Regions from separate parts of the Parendozoicomonas sp. 209JJ7-1 genome, predicted to be linked through region 3. Evidence: predicted binding sites of a transcription regulator. Region 3 holds the regulator's gene; each other region holds the start of a gene.
The links. Region 3 encodes LexA, which represses DNA repair genes until DNA is damaged. Its sites were predicted from a motif close to TACTGTNTANNTANACAGTA; they were not measured.
Positions count from the first base shown of each region.

Region 1: dinG (ATP-dependent DNA helicase DinG) is a predicted target of LexA. The motif match lies at 2,220-2,239, and genes of this name have one in related genera.
Region 2: recN (DNA repair protein RecN) is a predicted target of LexA. The motif match lies at 2,068-2,087, and genes of this name have one in related genera.
Region 4: recA (recombinase RecA) is a predicted target of LexA. The motif match lies at 2,562-2,581, and genes of this name have one in related genera.

Region 1 is NZ_JBYVJU010000019.1:72,904-77,942, forward strand. It holds gene ACY2RQ_RS17035 (YchJ family protein) at 318-836, opposite strand; gene ACY2RQ_RS17040 (DUF1145 domain-containing protein) at 863-1,156, shown strand; gene ACY2RQ_RS17045 (nucleoside hydrolase) at 1,179-2,117, opposite strand; gene dinG (ATP-dependent DNA helicase DinG) at 2,280-4,451, shown strand; gene ACY2RQ_RS17055 (hypothetical protein) at 4,541-5,039, opposite strand, start outside.
Region 2 is NZ_JBYVJU010000014.1:22,463-27,501, forward strand. It holds gene ACY2RQ_RS14305 (hypothetical protein) at 1-289, opposite strand, end outside; gene recN (DNA repair protein RecN) at 362-2,047, opposite strand; gene grpE (nucleotide exchange factor GrpE) at 2,227-2,835, shown strand; gene ACY2RQ_RS14320 (death domain-containing protein) at 2,938-4,494, opposite strand; gene ACY2RQ_RS14325 (hypothetical protein) at 4,556-5,039, opposite strand, start outside.
Region 3 is NZ_JBYVJU010000012.1:100,728-105,766, forward strand. It holds gene topA (type I DNA topoisomerase) at 1-2,196, shown strand, start outside; gene ACY2RQ_RS13200 (DUF6586 family protein) at 2,343-2,840, shown strand; gene ACY2RQ_RS13205 (SulA-like leucine-rich domain-containing protein) at 2,859-3,308, opposite strand; gene lexA (transcriptional repressor LexA) at 3,341-3,961, opposite strand; gene ACY2RQ_RS13215 (TetR/AcrR family transcriptional regulator) at 4,155-4,790, shown strand; gene ACY2RQ_RS13220 (L,D-transpeptidase family protein) at 4,801-5,039, shown strand, end outside.
Region 4 is NZ_JBYVJU010000001.1:212,740-217,778, reverse strand. It holds gene ACY2RQ_RS00975 (FYVE zinc finger domain-containing protein) at 1-2,138, opposite strand, end outside; partial or broken gene ACY2RQ_RS00970 (YkgJ family cysteine cluster protein) at 2,391-2,489, shown strand; gene recA (recombinase RecA) at 2,726-3,766, shown strand; gene ACY2RQ_RS00960 (regulatory protein RecX) at 3,766-4,209, shown strand; gene ACY2RQ_RS00955 (glycoside hydrolase family protein) at 4,761-5,039, opposite strand, start outside.

The DNA of each region.
Region 1 (5,039 bases), on a different contig from region 3:
GTCTCTTTATTTGTCTGGCGAAGAACGGGCAGTAAAGGCGTGCCGAAAACAGAAAATTCTTCGCTAATTTATCGCAGGCCTTATATGACCCGTTTACGAATCCTAACATGGAGGGGGTTGGCTAAGTGAAGTTTTCCTTAACAGAACATTTTAAGATGTCTGAAAAGCGGGCGGGATTATGGTGGGGTTATTGGTTTTTGTCCGCAAACTCTGCCAATTATCACATGTGCAGCCACACACAGGATGCTGGTGCAAGGGTAAACCCTCCCGACCGGGTAATAACACGAGTTTTTTCTGAAATATTGGTGAATGTCAGCTTAACCGCAGCATTTTTTGAATTTCTTGCCACTGCCACAGGGGCAGGGATCATTCCGGCCAACACTTTTTGCTGAACGGGCGGGTATGGTCGGATCGACAAAGTACCAGCGTTCATTTTCCTTAACAAATTTTGACCTCTCCCGGTGTTCTTTCTCTTCTTTCACGGGAGGAAGCAGGAATCGGGCGGAAAATTCTACCTCTCCCTGCAGGTCACTTTCCTGTCCGGCCAGGGTGTCCAGAATCTCCAGGGATTGCCATTGGGTACGGTTTGCCCAGTCCTGCATTTCCTGTTTGTTCAGGCCGGATTGTTGTTTGCTCCAAGTGGTGTCATACAGGTAATCGATAAGACCCAGAGACCAGGCGCAGTAGCGGGAGCGCATAAGTTGTTCCGCCGTTGCCGCATAGGCCCTCTCTTCGTGAAGGGGTTGGCAGCAGCCGGCATAGGCTTTTTTGGTACCGCAGGGGCAGGGTGCGATGGCATCGAAAGTGTTGTCGGAGGAAGTCGGCTTTGTCATCATTTGATTGTAACAGGGGTAAGGAAAAAGTGGGCAGCGTTGCAATGATGAAATATGTTCTGATAATTGGGCGGCTGCTGACGCTGCTGTTCTGGACAGCGGTGATTACGTCACTGTTTATGGTCTGGCCGGAACCCCTGGGTACGGTGATTCCCGGTATTGGCGCGCTGGTTCTGGTGGCTCACGGTCTTGAGGCTCTGCTCTGGCGAAACAGGATTCGTCAGGTTTCAGAGAATATGACCGTTGATGTTATTCAGGTGCTGATTTTCGGGGCTTTCCATATGTATGCCCTCCATGGCAGGGAAAATTCAGGGAACTCTTAGCGCCTGTTCACTGGCTAAGAGTTTAAATCTGCTCAAGCCATTCCAGTACTTTTTCGGCCTCTACGTTGACCGCTACATCCACAGAAGGGCACCCTGCCCAGGGATTGTGGCAGTAGTTGAGAGAATCCTCTTTGTGCATGATCATCTTTCCCCGATAAAGGTCATCACATAAAACCCTGAGCTGGCCTTTTTCCGTTTCAAACCACTCTGGATGAAGGGCACAGGCAATGGCGGAAGAGTCGTGGATGTGGCATCCGTTTATATCGTAGTGATCCTGGTAAAACTCCAGGTAGTGCCGGGTAATGTCATGGAGGAATTTTCCAGAATCCGGATGGCGCTGCTCCAGCCGCTGGAAATAACCCGGTGGTGAGATGATCTGGTGAGTGACATCAAGTCCGACGACAGTGACCGGCCAGTGGGCGGCAAATACCTGGTCTGCGGCATGAGGATCGCAATAAATATTGGTTTCCGCAGCCGCTGAAATATTGCCTGGTACATGCAGGTTGCCACCCATCAGCACCACTTTTTTTATTTTGTCGGCAGTATTCGGGTCCAGCGCCAGTGCCAGGGCAATATTGGTTAAGGGGCCAATAGAAACCAGGGTGATTTCTCCCGGATACTGTCTGGCCATATCTACAATTAACTGTGATGCACTGATGGTTTCTGGCTGGCGTTTCACTTTGGGCTGGGGAATATTGCCCAAACCATTTTTTCCATGGGCAAAGGCTGGAAAACCTCTGGATGGCAAGAGAAGAGGTTTGTGGGAACCCCGGTAAACGGGAATATCTCTGCCATGAACCTCCAGAATGCGCAGGGCGTTTTCTGTAGTCTGATCGACAGAGGCATTGCCGTAAACCGTGGTCAGGGCCAGAACATCGAGTTCTGGGGAAGACAGAGCACAGGCTATGGCCAAGGTGTCATCAATGCCGGGGTCTGTATCGATAATCAGTTTTTCAGTCATGAAGCTGTGACATTATCGAGGGATGAAAAGGCTTCTGGAAAGGAAGTGTGAATCGGAATTGAAAAAAGTACAGAATACCGGTAAAGAATTTGTTTTCGTAACTACTGCATACCCATACAGTGACGGTATACTGGTGGAGATATTTTTCTTGCGGTTTTTCCTATGTCTCAATTGGCTCCGGCACTGCGCCAGACAATCCAGAAAGCCTACAGCCAGTTTCTTGATAAAAGAGAGCTGAAGCCCCGTCTTGGACAGAAAATCATGATCGCCGAAATCGCTAAAACGATTGGCGTGATTGATATGGACGACGATGGTAAGCGTACCTCCGACCCGGCGGTATGTGTGGTGGAAGCGGGAACTGGCACGGGAAAAACCGTGGGCTACACCCTTGCGGGTATTCCTCTGGCTCAGAATGCCGGCAAAACTCTGGTTATTGCGACAGCAACTGTGGCTCTGCAGGAGCAGATTCTGAATAAAGACCTGCCGGATATCAGCCATAACAGCGGCCTGAAGTTTACCGTAGCACTGGCCAAGGGCCGCAGGCGTTATCTGTGCGTACAGAAACTGGATACTTTGTTGCAAAGTTCCAGTGCAAATTCCGCTACGGCCCAATTGTTTGCCGAGGAAGGTTTCAGTATAGACCTGAACGAAGACTCAACCCGGGTCTATGAAACCATGGTTTCACGGCTGGCATCGGGAGCCTGGGACGGTGACCGGGACAGCTGGGCAGATAGTATTGATGATATGGACTGGCTGGCACTGACGTCTACCCACGCCCAGTGTACCGGCCCCAAGTGTCCGCACTTTAATGGTTGCCCGTTTTATAAGGCGCGGGCATCCCTGGATAAGGTTGATGTTATTGTCACTAACCATGATCTGGTTCTCTCTGATCTGCTGCTGGGTGGTGGTGCTATTCTGCCGCCGCCGAAAGACTGCCTGTATGTGTTTGATGAAGGCCACCACCTGCCGGACAAAGCTATCAGCCATTTTTCCCATGACACCCGCCTTAATGACACAGGTCGATGGCTGGAGCAGGCCGGAAAACTTCTGGGCAGAATTCTGGGTTCCCACGCTTTGCCGGGAAAAATCGGCGAATGGTTTGAACAGCTGGAAAGGCGCTTTGGTGAGCTGAAGGAAGAGCAGGTTCATATTCGGGAAGCACTTTTGCAGATTGCTGGCTTTCACAAGGCTGGTGAAAGTGTCCGGGAAAGGACCCGTGAAAGTGAGAGTGGCCGAACCCTGGTATATCGTTTGCCCGGCGGTGTGGTGCCGGATCATATTCGGGAAATGGCAGCAAAAATGAAAGCCGGATTCAGTGCTGCCGCAGATCTGGCCGACAGGGTTGTCAGCGAATTAAAAAGTGCCCTTGATGGTGAAGTGCCGGGCGTTGACAGGTTGCAGGCGGAACAGATTCTTCCCTCCGTAGGATCATTGCTCACCCGATTGCAGGGTAATCATGATTTGTGGATGTCCTGGAGTCGTCCTGATGGTGAAGGCGAACCACCCGCCGCACGGTGGATTGAATGGCGGGAACATAACGGGCATCAGGATATTACTGTAGCCAGTAGCCTGATTCTGGCAGGGGGCCTGTTGCGACAGTATCTGTGGAATACCGCCTGGGGCGCGGTGGTAACATCCGCCACGCTAACAGCGCTGGGTAAATTTGACCGCTACCGTATTCGTTCCGGGGTTCCTTCCGACAGTCCCTGTGAAAGTGTGCCCAGCCCGTTCCGTCACGCGGAAGCTGGTACTCTGGTGATTCCTTCGATGAACAGTGACCCGGGCCGGGCTGACCAGCACACCGATGAATTGATTGAAATGCTTCCGGAGATGCTGGCGCTCAATCGAGGGACTCTGGTGCTGTTTTCATCTCGTCGGCAGATGAAAGATGTGTTCTTTGGCGTAGACCGGGAGCTGCGGGAAAAAATCCTGATACAGGATGATTACAGCAAGCAGGAACTGTTGCGCCTGCACCGGGAACGTATTGATGCCGGCAAGGAGAGCGCTATCTTTGGTCTGGCCAGTCTGGCCGAAGGCATTGACCTGCCCGGGGAGTACTGTGAACACGTAGTGATCGCCAAAATTCCCTTTGCTGTACCCGATGACCCGGTAGAAGCCTCCCTGGCAGAGTGGGTTGAGGCTCGAGGAGGCAATCCGTTTATGGATATATCTGTGCCAGATGCTGCTATACGACTAGTGCAGTCCAGTGGCCGTTTACTTCGTACTGAGCAGGATACCGGCCGAATTACCATCCTTGACAGGCGTCTGGTGACCCGTCGTTATGGTCAGGCTCTTCTGAACTCTCTTCCGCCTTATCAGCGGCAGATTGCCTGATAAACGTTCTTAAAAGCAGCAGGCCTGATCCGGACTCCCCTGAATCAGGCTTGCGTAAAATTGACATGCTCAAGTCAGAACCATATTAATTAATCTTTGGTTGCCGACCCACGAAAGCAAGGCAGCGCTCTCCATAGAGAATCCGTAGAGAAGGTGCCCCTCCGCTTGTTGTAAGGGGGCGGGGGGTCCACGGGCTGATAATCAGCACTTGGATAGATAGTCTTTTGGACAACTGCCTGAACAGGCAGCTCGGAGAACTGAAGCCAGCCGCTATTGGCTTTCTGGGCGTTTATAGCTGTCAGTCCCAGGCTTGCTGGCTGATCAGGCCAGGCAGGCAGTGCTGGAATAGGCGTTTTTAGCGGAGCAATATAAAAGCCGCTGGCCAGTCCCATTCCAGAGTCATCTTTCAGGGCAAAGTAGTTAACCACACCATTCTCACCCGGGCAGGCGGCGGTAAAGCTGGGCCACTGACCACTGCCTTTGATAATACCAGCATTATCCGGGGTTTGATTTTGTGCCAGGGTGAACAGTGCAGGGGTTGGGAAGAAGGACTCAACACCGCTATCTGTGACCCCTACAGCGGTACCA
Region 2 (5,039 bases), on a different contig from region 3:
GCATCAGCAGATGTTTGAACAGAGTGTTATTAATCTGTGGGGAAACCTCTGCACTGTTCAAATAGGCGTCTCTATCCGCCTGTTGATCTGCGTAGGTTTGCAGGTGATCAATAATGCCTTCCCGGTAACTCTGTGGCAGGTTGGGGCTGAGGGTGTTATTCGGATCATAAAATTCACTGCCATAAACATGACAGGACATGACTGCGATGATTGTAAGCAGGCGCAGAGATTTTCGGGGCAGAACTTTAAATAGACTCGTCCAGCCAAATAAAGGAATTAAGTACTTCATAAATTATTCCTCTGCAAATCTCTCGACAGTCTCTTAGACAAAAGGCAGAAAGGTCCGTTGGTAACAAAAGTGTCAGGCGATATCCGCTACGGGGGCTGTACGGGTAATCATTTCCCGGGCATGGGCCAGGGTCTGGTCGGTAATTTCCAGGCCACCGAGCATACGGGCTACTTCCCGGATGCGTTTGTCCCCTTCTAAAGAAGTCAGACTGGTACTGGTGCTGTTTTTTCCCAGTTTCTTGCTGACATAGAGGTGAGTATGCCCCTGGGAAGCAACTTGCGGCTGGTGGGTTACACAGAGAACCTGGCCCTGGTCACCCAGTTCCCGCAGCAATCGGCCAACGATTTCCGCCGTGCCGCCGCCAATGCCTACATCCACTTCATCAAATACCAGTGTTGAAATACCGGAGGTGTGGGCGGTAATGACCTGTATGGCAAGGCTGATACGGGACAGTTCACCGCCGGAAGCTACTTTGTCCATGGGGCGTGGCGGCATGCCAGGGTTGGTGCTGACCAGAAACCGGATATCTTCCATGCCCAGGGGGCGTGGTTTACCGGGAACAGCCGTCAGTTCAACAATAAATTTACCAGCGGGCATGCCCAGGTCGTGAATATGTTTGCTGACCGCTTTGTTCAGTTTGCCCGCGCCTTTGGTGCGTTTGACTGTGAGTGAGGCTGACAGCTTTTGATAGTTGGCTTCCAGCTCAGCAAGTTTGTTATCCAGCTCATCCAGCTTCTCATCGCTGCATTGAAGGCTTTCCAGTTCCTGCTGCAGTTCAGCGTGAAAAACGTGGAGGTTTTCAGCGGGTGTGTGATGTTTACGGGCCAGGGTGTAAGCAGCGGAGAGTCGGCTGGTGATTTCTTCAAGCCGGGCCGGGTCGGCTTCAAAGTTATCCACAAACTGGTTGATTTCCCCGACGGCCTCTTCTACCTGAATCTGGGCGGTAGCCAGAAGGTCTATCGTGTTTCTTATGGCCGGTGTATCCAGGCCCAGGTCGGTCAGTAGCTGCTGGCTGAGGGAGAGGCCGTGGAGCAGATTGCCGTTATCGTTTTCTGAGCAGAGGTTCAGCACCTGCTGGCAGGCCTGCAGGCTGGCTTCAGTGCTGTTCAGCTGCTTCTGTTCCTGCTCCAGACTTTCAATTTCCCCTTCGGAAATACCCAGTTGGTCCAACTCTTCAACCTGATACTGCAGAAGTTGCTGGCGGGCGTCCTGTGCCTGGCCTCGGTTGCGCAGGGTCTCTATCTGTTCCTTCAGATTGCGCCAGTGTTTCCAGCTTTTGGCTATCTGACTGGCGAGCTTGCCACAGCCAGCGTATTCATCCAATAGACGCTGGTGGGTAGCCGACCGCAGCAGGGACTGGTGTTCGTGCTGGGCGTGGATATCAACAAGCAGCTCGCCTAACTGCTTTAACTCATTCAGAGGAGAAGGTGTGCCGTTTATATAGCCCCGGCTGCGGCCCTCTTTGGTGATGGTGCGTCGGAGAATGCAGTCATTATCGGCTTCCAGTTCACGTTCTTCGAGCCATTTTCTGGCTTCCGGCAGTTTGGAAATATCGAATGTGGCTCTGATATCGGCCCGTTCACAGCCGGTACGCACGCAGTCACCATTGGTGCGGGTACCGATGGTGAGTGAGAGGGCGTCGAGCATTATGGATTTACCCGCACCGGTTTCCCCGGTGATTACAGCCATGCCTCTGGGAATTTCCAGATCAAGCTGATCGACGATGGCAAAGTGACGAATCGAGAGATGTGTCAGCATGGAATCGGTTCCGGCCAGAATCCTGTTTATTTATACAGTAATATTCAAGAGCGCCAAGTTCAATGGTCTGTGGTGATTTTCCTGTGAAGAAAATGATTTTCGGCATCCCTTGAATATGGCCGGAGCATCCCCATATTAAGCGGCAATATCGTATATCTGGACTGCTGCGGAGTTGAAGGATGACTGAGGAACAGAACAAGCCTGAAGATCAGGTTGAAGAAACAGTGGTAGCTGAAGACGCTGCGAAAGAGGCTGTTGAGACAGAAGCTGCTGAGATGGAAGGTCTTGAAGGCGAGTTTATTGATGAAAGCAGTTCCCTGGATGCCCTGCAGGACGAGCTGAACCGTGCCCAGCACGATCTGGCGAAAGCCCAGGAACAGGCCCTGCGCGCTGTGGCTGAAGCGCAGAACGTAAAGCGTCGCGCCCAGCAGGATGTGGAAAAGGCCCACAAATTTGGCCTGGATAAATTTGTTGAGTCCCTGCTGCCGGTTGTAGACAGCCTTGAGAATGGTCTGAAAAGCGTGGAAGCCAGTGATGGTGAACACGATGCCATGCGTGAAGGCATGGAACTGACCCTCAAGCTGTTCCTTGATACCCTGGCCAGGTTCCAGGTTGAGCAGCTCAACCCCGTGGGCGAACCCCTGGACCCGAATTTCCACCAGGCCATGACCATGGTTCCCAACCCTGATATGGAACCCAATACGGTAATGGATGTGGTTCAGAAGGGTTACACCCTCCACGGACGGGTGATTCGTCCGGCCATGGTTGTTGTGGCTAAAGCGCCCTGAAGCTCTCCGGAAGCTAAAAAATTGCCCGTTACATCAGAAGGTGTAATGGGCAATTTTTTATCAGGTCTTCAGGATAGGGCAGGCGTGTTAAGCGCTTTACACTTAACGGCAATGATTTTGATAGATCCTTTCAGCTATGTGTACTTCACCGACTGTCATGAGCTTTTCATACAGGTTTTTGAAGGTGATAAGGGGAGAGTTCCAATCGTTATTCGGGTTTGTATTATCTGCCCAGGAGAGCCATTTGGAGAGTATTTCCCATATACACCTATTAGTGTCTCCCCTTTGTTCTTGGGCGATTATACTGAGTGTGGACGGGTTCAAGCCAAGTGCTGAACCAAGCTCTCTCCAGTGTTCAACTCCTTTGCAGCTGGAATAGACCTTACTGAAGTCGTTCAGGCGGAGAGTTTGGCGTGCTGTTCTGCTAAAGCGTCTTGATACAGGCATCACTTGAGAGGTGGAAGGTATCTCTCTGGATACTTCCGAGAGTGGCGTATCGGACAAAGAATATTTCTCCATGCGATGGACAGCCAGGGTAGCCAGCATTTCCCTGGCGTGATCTGAGTCGTCTCGTTGTCTCAGGTCATTCCAGCGGGTTTTTACTTTAGCCTCGATGCTTTTTCTGACATGGCCTTCTGTCAGTAATCCGTTTTCTTCTAACTCTGATGCCAGGTCTTTCCATAAAAAGGCGTAAAGAAGCTCACCCGGACTATAGCCAAGATCTTGCCAGATACGGTGTAACGCCTGGAGGTTATTGGGTCTCGGTGGATTGGTATACAGCTGCTCTCGTATACGTTCACTTTCAGCTTTATCGACTTCTCGTCCCGCAGCCAGGGCAAGAAAACTGATAAGTGAGAGATCAATAGGGTTTCGGACTTTTTTACCCATGATGTCAGTTTCAAAAATACCCTCATGTATTAAGTCGCAGAGTGTTATCAGGTTTTCCTCTGTTGGCGGATCAGCCTTGACGAGGGTGAGAGAAGGGGGGTGGTACTCTGCTGGTAAAGTAAGCATTTCACGTCTCAGGTCCGCCTTAAAATCGAGTTTTTCTAAATAAGGGTGCTTGCTTGCTGTATCGAGAATGGCAGCTATCAGAGTTATTTTTATTTGATTTCTTGCGGCTGTGCTTTTTTCCGTGCTCTGGGCTTCGCAGGCTGCCTGCAGGGCTGCCAGTCGATTTGCCCGGCCATCCTGGCCATCCATAGCGTCAATAAAGATGCGTGGGTATACGCCATGAATTTCCAGATACTTTTGCAGGGGTTGCCAGGGGAAGGCCTCATGCAGGTTTGATTTGAGCCACTCAATAATGGCAGAGGTTTTTCTGTCCAGCTCAGCTTCAGCGAATTGAGCTGCAGCCGCCACTGTATTAACTTCTCTATGACCTATGAGTGTGGTGGTTATCTGAGGAGGCTGTAAATACGACGGCAGGTGAACTCTTCTTTTCTTCTGCTCACTTTTGGGCTCATCCGTTTTCATCTCGTGATCAGAATCCGAACGGAAAAGTTGTTGTGATTGCCCTGCTGTGAATGAAAGGGGAATGGTGTGTCTGTGTGCCATGGCTGGTATCTCCTCTGTCGTGGGGTATATGACAGGTATCCATGGCGGGAAGTGCTGTTGTTTTGTTATTTGGTCAGCGATGCTTGCCTGATTGTTTTCCATAGAAAAGCCGGACTCAGGTCCGGCTTTCGATTGGTAAATACTGCTGCAGAGTGGGACTGTCTTAGATATTGGTAAAGCGCATAGCGGCAACATCATGGCCACTCTGGGCGGAACCAACAATTGACTGCTGGGCCTCCTCCAGTTGGGCAATGACTTTATCCATCTCTTTTTCCTGTTCATTCATAATCATGGCCATTTCATTCAGCCAGCGATTATCCTGAATGCTGCTGTCATCACTCGCCAGAGTCGATTCGTCTGGCACAAGTGTGTCTGTATTATCAGGGTTCATGGCCACGTCCGTCTGGGATGCTGTATCGCCAGCGGGTATCTGGTCGGGGGTATCAGCGACACCACCATTCTCTTCTATCTTTTCCGCTGTTCCGGTGCCTCCTGCAGGAGATGCTGCTGAAGTCTGGGAAGCTTCTTCCATCAGAGTTTGGAAGAAGTCATTGGGGCCACTGGATTGGTCGATGTTGTCCCTTAATGCCATCTGCTGATCCCGGTTAAAGTGACCATCAAGGAACATCTGGTCCACTTTTCCTTTT
Region 3 (5,039 bases):
CGGGTGACTTTTAACGAAATTACCAAAAGCGCTATCCAGGAAGCCTTTAAAGAACCCGGTGAGCTGAATATCGACAGGGTGAATGCCCAGCAGGCCCGTCGTTTTCTGGATCGGGTTGTGGGTTATATGGTTTCTCCCCTGCTCTGGGCCAAGATCGCCCGGGGGCTGTCGGCCGGCCGGGTACAGTCCGTAGCTGTGCGCCTGATCGTTGAGCGTGAGCGGGAAATCCGTAAGTTCGTTCCCGAAGAGTTCTGGGAAGTTTATGTGGATCTGAAAACCTCCGCCGGAGAGAAGGTTCGTTTTCAGGTCGAGAAAGAGAAAGGGAAGAAATTCCGCCCAGGCAGTGGTGAGCAGACAGAGGCCTCTGTGGCCCTGTTGCAGGCCGCAGCCTATGAAGTGCTGAGCAGAGATGACAAACCTACCTCAACCAAGGCTCCGGCACCTTTTATTACTTCTACGCTGCAGCAGGCCGCCAGTACCCGCCTTGGCTTCTCGGTCAAGAAAACCATGACCCTGGCCCAGCGGTTGTATGAAGCCGGTCATATCACCTATATGCGTACGGACTCCACCAACCTCAGTGCCGAGGCTGTGGCCAGTGTACGGGATTATATTGGTGATCAGTTTGGCAAAGACTATCTGCCGGATAATCCCAATGTGTACTCCAGCAAGGATGGAGCCCAGGAAGCCCACGAAGCGATTCGGCCTTCCGATGTTCATGCCGTGCCCGCCAAGATGAGAGGCCTTGAGCGCGATGCAGAGCGGCTGTATGAACTGATCTGGCGTCAGTTTGTGGCTTGTCAGATGCCGCCGGTCCGCTACCTCAGCACTAGCATTGTAGTGAATGCCGGTGATTTCGACCTGAAAATCCGCGGTCGTACCCTTAGGTTTGATGGCTTTACTAAGGTGATGCCACCGGTGGCCGGCAAGGCAGAGGATATTATTTTGCCGGAGATTACCAAGGGTCAGAGTCTTGATCTTGAAGCCCTTGACTCCCGTCAGCTGTTTACCAAGCCGCCGGCTCGTTTCTCGGAAGCGGCTTTGGTGCGGGAGTTGGAAAAAAAGGGTATTGGCCGTCCTTCTACCTATGCCTCTATTATTTCCACCGTTCAGGATCGGGGTTATGTGGCTCTGAAAAATCGCCGTTTCTATGCGGAAAAAATGGGTGATATTGTCACCGACAGACTGGTGGAGAACTTCCATGATCTACTGGATTACAGCTTTACTGCCCGTATGGAAGAGAATCTGGATGAGGTGGCCAATGGCGGTTCCGACTGGAAGGAGCTGCTGAACGGTTTTTACAAGGACTTCAACAGTCGTCTTGAGCATGCGGAGCAGCCGGAAGGGGGCATGCGGGCCAATGAGCCGGTAATGACTGATATTCCCTGTACTGACTGTGGTCGTCCCATGCAGATTCGTACCGCCAGCACAGGCGTGTTCCTGGGATGTTCCGGTTATGCACTGCCGCCGAAAGAGCGCTGCAAGAAGACCATGAACCTGGTGTCCGGTGATGAGGCGATTAATTCCGATGATGAAAATGCGGAAGTGAATGCCCTGCGGGCTATGCATCGCTGCGCCATCTGTGGCACCGCCATGGAAAGCTACCTGCTGGATGAAACCCGCAAGCTGCATATCTGTGGTAATAATCCGGACTGCTCTGGCCATGAAATTGAAGAGGGCCAGTTCAAGATCAAGGGTTATGAAGGCCCCGTGATTGAGTGTGATAAGTGTGGTGCAGAGATGCAGCTGAAGTCTGGTCGTTTCGGCAAGTACTTTGGCTGTACCGGTGAAGATTGTAAGAATACCCGCAAGCTGCTGAAGAGTGGTGAAGCCGCGCCTCCGAAGATGGATCCGGTGCCTATGCCGGAACTCAAGTGTTTGAAGGTGGAAGATCATTATATCCTGCGGGACGGTGCGTCCGGACTGTTTCTGGCAGCCAGCCAGTTCCCCCGCAACCGGGAAACCCGTGCGCCGCTGCTGAAAGAGTTGCTGCCCCACAAGGAAGAGATCGATAAGAAGTACCACTTCTTGATGACCGGACCGGTGGAAGATCCTGATAGCAATCCTTCCATGATCCGATACAGCCGTAAAACCAAACAGCAGTATCTGATGACTGAGGTTGATGGTAAGGCCAGTGGCTGGCAGGCCTTTTATGTGGATGGTGCCTGGGATATTCGGGATAAGCGAAAGAAAAAATAAACAGATCATTCTGTGATCGAGAAAACGGCTGTAGTGCTTTGATTCCGCAGCCGTTTTCTTTTGTATCTAATATTATTTCGACTCTTTGTTTTCCCTGGAAAGACCGTGTACCCTGTCTGCCGGCAGACAGTAGTAAGATTGACTCTATGTCAGAACAATACAGCCAGTACACCAATAGAAAATTGCTGATGGCCCGCACTCTGTGGCAAATGGTCGGGGATGCCCAGGAACCGGGAAGGGAAGGTTTGCGGCAGGGATTCCTGTTTCATATGTATGGGGCGCTTTGTGGGCTGGTGTCTGAAGTGCTGGAAAGCAGTCAGGTGAGGACTGATCGCCCGGTTTCCCTGGAGGAAGCGGAAGCTTTGCTGCGACAGAGAAGTTTGTTCTCCGGCGGAATTCAGCAGATCCGTAATCAGGCAGAGAGTGGCTGGCTTGCAGGGGTTCTGGAAGACTATCGTCAAACGTCACATTTTTCCGATCCCTCAGGAATAAGCGTGGAGCCGGTTCGACCCCAGTCGTCGAATATTATTGCTGTTTCAGTTGAAGGAATTGCTCAACCATCGTGCCGCGGTGAGGAGTTTCTCTGTTTGAAAGCACTGCAAGAGCTGGTGCAGGAGATTCGTGGCCAGCTTCAGGAGTGGTGAGCGATATTTATTTTTCTGTTATCCCTTGCGCTGACGGATAATAACGCCAGCGCTATTTCCCTGACTGGCAGCTTCTTCCAGATTATCCAGAGTTTCCGCAGTCATGGTCTTAACCCAGCTGACAACGGTATGGCTGTTGCCAGTAGACAGCACCCGTCTGCTCAGGGCCTGGCACTCTTCGTCATTGGGGGCTGACAACAGCAGCAGGTTGTTGATACTGACCCCTGTTGTCTTCAGCCATTGGCCGAAATCCCTGGCCTGGGCGGAGCTGCAGATCATGGTCAGCCAGCGCTGGTCTTCGCCACGACTGAGTTGTGTCAGCATGGGAGCCACCAGGGCTGACAGGGAGAAGCCCAGTGAAGGGAGAATCACCTCACTGATACGTTCTTCAGTAACAGCAGTGTACTCTCTGCTTTGTATTGTTTGACTCTCTTCGGTCCAGTCTAAAGCCAAGGGCTGGGTCTGCATGATGTTGTCCTTATGGCTGATTTAGGATTGGCTCAGTGGCGAATAACACCGACACTCAGGCCTTCTATTTCCAGGTGGTCGTGGTTGAGATCGACTTTGATAGGAGCGAACTCTTCGTTTTCCGCATGCAGCCAGACGATATTTTTTTTGCGTTCAAACCGTTTCACCGTTACTTCCTCATCCAGCCGGGCTACAACTATCTGACCATTGTGGACGTCTGTGGTTTTGTGGACGGCTAGCAGGTCACCATCCAGAATGCCGATATCCTTCATGCTCATACCTTTAACACGCAGCAGGTAGTCTGCCTTTGGGTTGAAAAAGTCTGGCGGGAGCTGGCAGTGGGTCTCAATATGTTCCAGGGCAAGAATAGGGGAGCCGGCTGCGACCTGGCCGATAATGGGAAGGCCATATGCCGGTTCAGGTTCTTCGGTTGTAGGAATACGAATACCCCGTGAGGTGCCGGGAATAATCTCAATGGCACCTTTCCTGGCGAGGGCCTTGAGGTGGTCTTCTGCGGCATTGGGCGAACGAAAGCCCAGCTGGCGTGCAATCTCTGCACGAGTAGGAGGAAAGCCTGTGTCATTTATATGAGACTTGATAAAAGCCAGAATCTCGGACTGTCTCGGGGTCAGCTTGATCGGTGTACTGGTCATGGGGCTATCCATACGAGAATGAATCTGTGTTTTTATACAGTAACTGTGATTATATACAGTTTGTTTTTGCCCGCAAGTATTCCGGTGACAACTTTTGCTCTATATAAGGAGGGACGAGAAAACTTGACAGGATGCATGCTTAAGCCAAACAATTGTTTAAAACAGGCGTTTCGGCCTGGAGTTTGGTGAGTCAATGGCACAGTCAGATACAGTAGAACGGATACTTGATGTGGCAGAATCCCTTTTTGCCGAGAAGGGGTTTTCTGAAACATCTCTAAGAACAATAACAAGCCGGGCAGGTGTCAATCTGGCTGCAGTCAATTACCACTTTGGTTCCAAGAAAGTTCTCATTCAAGCTGTTTTTACCCGTTTCCTCGACCCTTTTGCCGAGGGTCTGAAGAAATCTATTGATGAGTTGGAAGCTTCTGGCATGCAACCGGATGTTGAACAGCTGATTCGTATGCTTTTTGATGAAATTCTGCGGGTGAAGCCCCGTGGCGATAATGACCTGAAGGTTTTTATGCGCCTGCTCGCGCTGGCCTATGCTCAGACTCAGGGGCATTTGCGCCGTCATTTAAAAGAAGTCTATGGCCATATATTTTCCCGCTATTTTAAACTGATTATGCAGGCTGCGCCGGATTTGCCTATGTTTGAGTTGGGCTGGCGAATTAACTTTATGATGGGTTCGGTGATTTTCACTATGTCGGACTTTGATACTTTGAATGCTATCAGTGAAGCGGAATATGGCCAGACCATGAGTATTGAGAATGGCCTGCAGCGACTGTCCCGATTCCTGGTGTCCGGTATCAGTTCGGAGCTGACCACCTGAAGGGGATGTTGTGTCGATTATCGTTGATATCAGCAAACAGACACTGGTGCTGGATGCCGGAAGTACTGTACGGGAGTGGCCGGTATCAACGGCTCTTAAGGGAGCGGGGCAAAAAACAGGCAGCTATCAGACCCCCCTAGGACGACACAGTATTCGTGCTCGCATTGGCGAAGGATGCCCATCCAGGGCTGTTTTCCGTGGACGGCGTTTTACCGGCGAATGCTGGACACCTGAGCTGTATGAACAGTA
Region 4 (5,039 bases), on a different contig from region 3:
GAATAGTCCGGTTCATGAAACCAGTGGGCTTCTCCTTTAAGTTGTCCGGGCCGGTTGCAGAAGATGCAATCTATATTCATCAGCTTGAGTCCTACCAGGGGTGGTGCACTCGAAGAGAACTTTATAGCCCTGAGTTTATTTCGGTAAAATCGGTCCAGGCAACCAAAATGATAGCGACCGTTGCAGTCACCTGTGCATCCGAAAAGTGTGGCCTGGCCATTGTCATCTTTAGTATCGAAACATATTCCGCAATGCCGGGTATGGTCGTCTTTGGGTTCAATTCCACCGACAAGGCCACCGGCATAAAGAGGGTGCTGGAACCTTTCGTGTGCCTGGAAAGTTTCTTCCTTGAGAAATGAATCCCTGGCCTCTTCAAATGTTGCGTAGGGAACCGGATCCTGTAAACCATGGGGGCGATGTCTCCTTCTGGCGTCGGCCTTTGCGATGTCTTCTATATTTTTTCCCCTATTGAAATCATGCTGTTGTAGCAGTGCTGTCCGTCCGTACCTGTGGCCAAGAATCTCTTTACCTTCTCCCGGGTAAGGCAGGGGGGAAGTCAGCTGATAAATCTGTCTGACTGGGTAGGCTGTGTGCTGGAGGTTAGCTTGCCCTGGCTGTGCTGTTGGCTCCTGTGTTGCGTGGTGGGGCTGGCCCCGGCGGTTTCGTCGATTCCGCCTCTTTTCCCAGTCCCTGAGCATGTCGTATTTTGGAATATCTATTGCCAAGGCATCGGCCATACCGTGCAGGAGGCTCTTTGTACCAGCATAGAAGACGTTCCGGGTCGCTGAGGTGACTTCTGCGCTGGTTAAATGGCCTAACCAGGATGGAATCCAGTGCTGGATAATTGAAGAGGCGTCCTGCCGGGAAGTGCCATAAGTTATGGCGGCGAATTTTGCGGGAATAATCAGGTGGTTATCCCCGGCGAATGAGAACCCCAGGGAATAGTGGTTAACATTGTCCACAAGCTTGGGGATTATTCCTTCAAGGTAAGGCTGTTGGGTGGGCTGATAAATTTTATAAGACTCGGAAGAGTTCAGTACCAGCCCTGTTGTGCAGAGTGCCTGCCTGTTCAGACAGATCAGTGAATCGGTGATGGTGTTGAGAATTATCGGCTGGAAAACACTCAAATAGCGGTTGTTGATATAGCTGAAGCGCTTCCCCGAAAACCAGTGCTCATCAAGCAGGTTTGTTTCCAGCCAGGGGGTGTATCTGTGCTCCCCAAAGTTAATGTCAAGGTTGGCAGCCTGAACAGTCACCTGGCTACCGGAGCTCCGGTCGAGGGCCATAACCAGGCTGAGTTTGTTGCCCTGGGGCAGGCTTTGAGGGATTAACAGAAGCATATCGCTGTTAGCGTTATCCATTGCCAGGGCGAGGCGTTCCAGAGGCGTGTCGGTTGTGGGGGGAGGCTGGTTATTCAGTTTGACCCTGTGGATTTCCAGGGACTGCTGCCGGATATTGCCAACATGTAGACGGGTTTTGATGAAAAGGTGCCTGCTGGCAGGACCGGTCAACGAGATAATCTGGCTGGTATCTTTTCCAGCTATATAGTGATGAATACGCTCAAACAATGCGCCGGTCAGAATACTGGCGATATGGAAAGCGTAATAACTGAGCATCGACGGAGGCTCTTGCCCAAACAGCTGGTTGAACTGTAGATACCCTTCAGAGTACAGGGAAGGTACTGCATACCAGAGTCCGGCCTTGAATATGTTTTGAATATTGGAGATTTTTGAGGAGAGGAGAGGCAGTAGGCTCAACGCATTGAGTGACTGGTCCACGACCTCTGCCACCTCATTACCCATGGTGGCCTGGGAGGCCAGGCGGGCAAAGGGCCGGATGCCTTCCAGCCCTCCGCTTAATATCCCGCTTATGGTACTGTGCTGGATGACTCTGGCCAGCTCCTGATGTCCAAGTCCTTCCAGGAAAACAATGTGTTTTCCAATGCCCAGGAAACTGCCTGTTGCGCTGCTGCCTATGTGCACAAATCCCGGTTCTGGGGCAGGGCTGGAATTGCCCCTGCAGGAACCTGTGACGGGTATCCAGACCAGAATACAGGTAATCAGGAGCGGTAACAGAATTTTCAGGTTGCCAGGGGAGAAGACTGTGGTTTTCTGGCAATAGCGAAACCTGGTTTGCATGGCTGACTCTCCTGATTCTGCAAATCCGGGCGTGTTCATGCACCTTTATCCGTCCGGTAAAACCCGAAGCGGGGCCGCAAGCATAGACAATATCAGCAGTGGAGGGCTTGAACTTTGTGGGGCACTGGCGTACAAGGTTTTGCTTGGTTTTCTGGGATTGACGCTACCTGTCCGGAGGATAACAATACTGCACGTTTTGTGTGTTTGAGTGCGTGCATGTGTTCAAGTGGAGATACGTCTGTGAGCAGCCGGATGACTTGCCGGGAAGGCTGTGGAGCCTGTTGCATTGCTCCTTCCATTACTTCTCCGATTCCCGGTATGCCCCAGGGCAAGCCCGCCGGGGTAAGATGTTTTATGGGGTTTGAACATCCTTTCTGAAAAATGCCTATGAAAACTATGCGCTTTTCAGAAGATGTGTTTTAATACTGTTTATGCATACAGTATTTGTGTTTTGATACTGTTCTGACAGCCGAAGATCGAGGAAGCGGAGCAGTTCAGCGGATAATACCTGAATCTTTGCCCCGAAACCGAACAGGTTCAGGGGTATCGAAAAGCAACCGGGATCATTGCGAGTGAGGTGAAAGAGAATGGATGACAACAAGAAAAAGGCGCTGTCAGCAGCCTTGGGCCAGATTGAGCGACAATTCGGCAAAGGTGCGGTGATGCGCATGGGGGATCATAAAAGGGAAGCGATTCCTGCTATCTCCACCGGTTCTCTGCAGCTGGATATTGCCTTGGGCATAGGCGGCTTGCCCAAGGGACGTGTGGTGGAAATTTATGGTCCTGAGTCATCCGGTAAAACTACCTTGACCCTCAGCCTGATTGCCGAAGCCCAGAAAACCGGTAACACCTGCGCCTTTGTGGATGCAGAACACGCCCTTGACCCGGACTACGCCGGCAAGCTGGGGGTAAATGTTGATGACCTGTATGTGTCCCAGCCCGATACCGGTGAACAGGCCCTTGAGATTACGGATATGCTGGTACGATCTAATGCCGTTGACGTAATTATCGTCGACTCGGTTGCAGCCTTGGTGCCAAAAGCGGAAATCGAAGGCGATATGGGTGATTCCCATGTGGGCTTGCAGGCACGTCTGATGAGCCAGGCCCTGCGTAAGCTGACCGGCTCTATTAAGCAGGCCAACTGCCTGGTGATTTTCATCAACCAGATCCGTATGAAGATCGGGGTTATGTTTGGTAACCCGGAAACCACCACCGGTGGTAACGCCCTGAAGTTTTACTCCTCTGTTCGCCTGGACATCCGTCGTACCGGTGCGGTCAAGCAGGGGGATGAAGTGATCGGTAACGAAACCCGGGTGAAAGTGGTTAAGAACAAGGTTGCCCCTCCCTTTAAACAGGCTGAATTCCAGATTCTCTATGGTCAGGGTATTTACCATATGGGTGAAGTGATTGACCTGGGCGTGAAACTGAAACTGGTGGACAAGGCCGGTGCCTGGTACTCCTACAAGGGCGACAAGATCGGCCAGGGCAAGTCCAATGCCTCCCAGTATCTCAAGGATAACCCGAAGATCGCCGCTGAAATCGAAGGAGAAATCCGTCGTCAGTTGTTGAATCTGGAACAGGACGCGGAAACAGAAGACGGTCAGAATGAAGAACTGACCCTGGCCTGATGACAGAGGAGAAAACCCTGCTCCGGCGGTCAGCCATGGATTTGCTGGCACGCCGTGAGCACTCCCGAAAAGAGCTGATGGGCAAGCTGCGGGGAAGAGCGGAGAGTGTCGAGCACCTTGAAGACGTGCTTGACACCCTCGAAGCTGACCATCTGCTGTCCGATAAGCGCTTTGCTGAAAATTTCATCAATGTCAGAATCGGTCGCGGTTATGGCCCAGTGCGTATCCGTCAGGAACTGCAGCAGAAGGGTGTGGACAGTGATCTTGTTCGTGATGTCCTTGAGGCTATTGATATCGATTGGTACGCCCTGGCGGTAGAGAGCCGTATCCGCAAGTTTGGTGAAAGCTTCCCGGTGGATAACAGGGACAGGAACAAGCAGATGCGTTATCTGCAGTACCGGGGTTTTGATATGGACTGTATTCTCAGTGCCGTCAGTGAGTGAACAGGTTGGCCTTGCTCACTCAATTCTTTATAACAAACTTCCCAAAAAATTCAGTAGTGCTCCGTTCCAGAAAAAAGGATTTTAATGGTCCGGGCAGCATCGTCCCGTGTTTGGCAGTGGGTTAAATGTGTGTGTTAGATGTGTGTTTTGGCATAAATATCCACCCCGAATTCCACCTTGTTGTCTCTCACAGGCACCCCAGTCATCGGTATAAAAACGTTGTATACCAAAAGGTTCCAGAAGCGCTTTCAGCTTTTTGAACACGTCATCTTTTATTTTCATCAGGAATACAGGCTTTATAGCGATATGTCAGCATGAAGCTTTTGGTAGTGCGTTCTGGATTCTGGCAGCGATAGCGTTGAATGCCACGGCGGTTGAAACTGCATTTCCTAATGTTTGGACTGTTGCAGCTCGTGCGCTGACTTCTGTAAGGCATACCATATGCGAGATGGTAGGGTGAGTGCTCAATTTTCTATCCGTATTAGCCCTGAAACAAACATGTGACCCACTCTACCAATATCTGAAACTGTGGGTACTTCTTGTCGGTTTATTCACTGGAAACGGATAGAGGAATCCTTGAATACCCCATCAGCCTCCTTCTGTGGAATAGCGACGATAGATCCACCCCAGGGAATATCTCCCTGGTTTGAGAGTGAGAAGGTAATCTCACCGGTTACTGGATGCCAGCTATGGAAGTCCGTTGTTTCCATAGCGCCCCACTTAAACGGGCCTTTAGGGGAGGACGCCTGTTGATAGTACATACGGGAGCTATGGGATAGCGTCGCAAGGATAAAATGGCTTAAAGACTTCTGATTCGTTATTACAGGCGC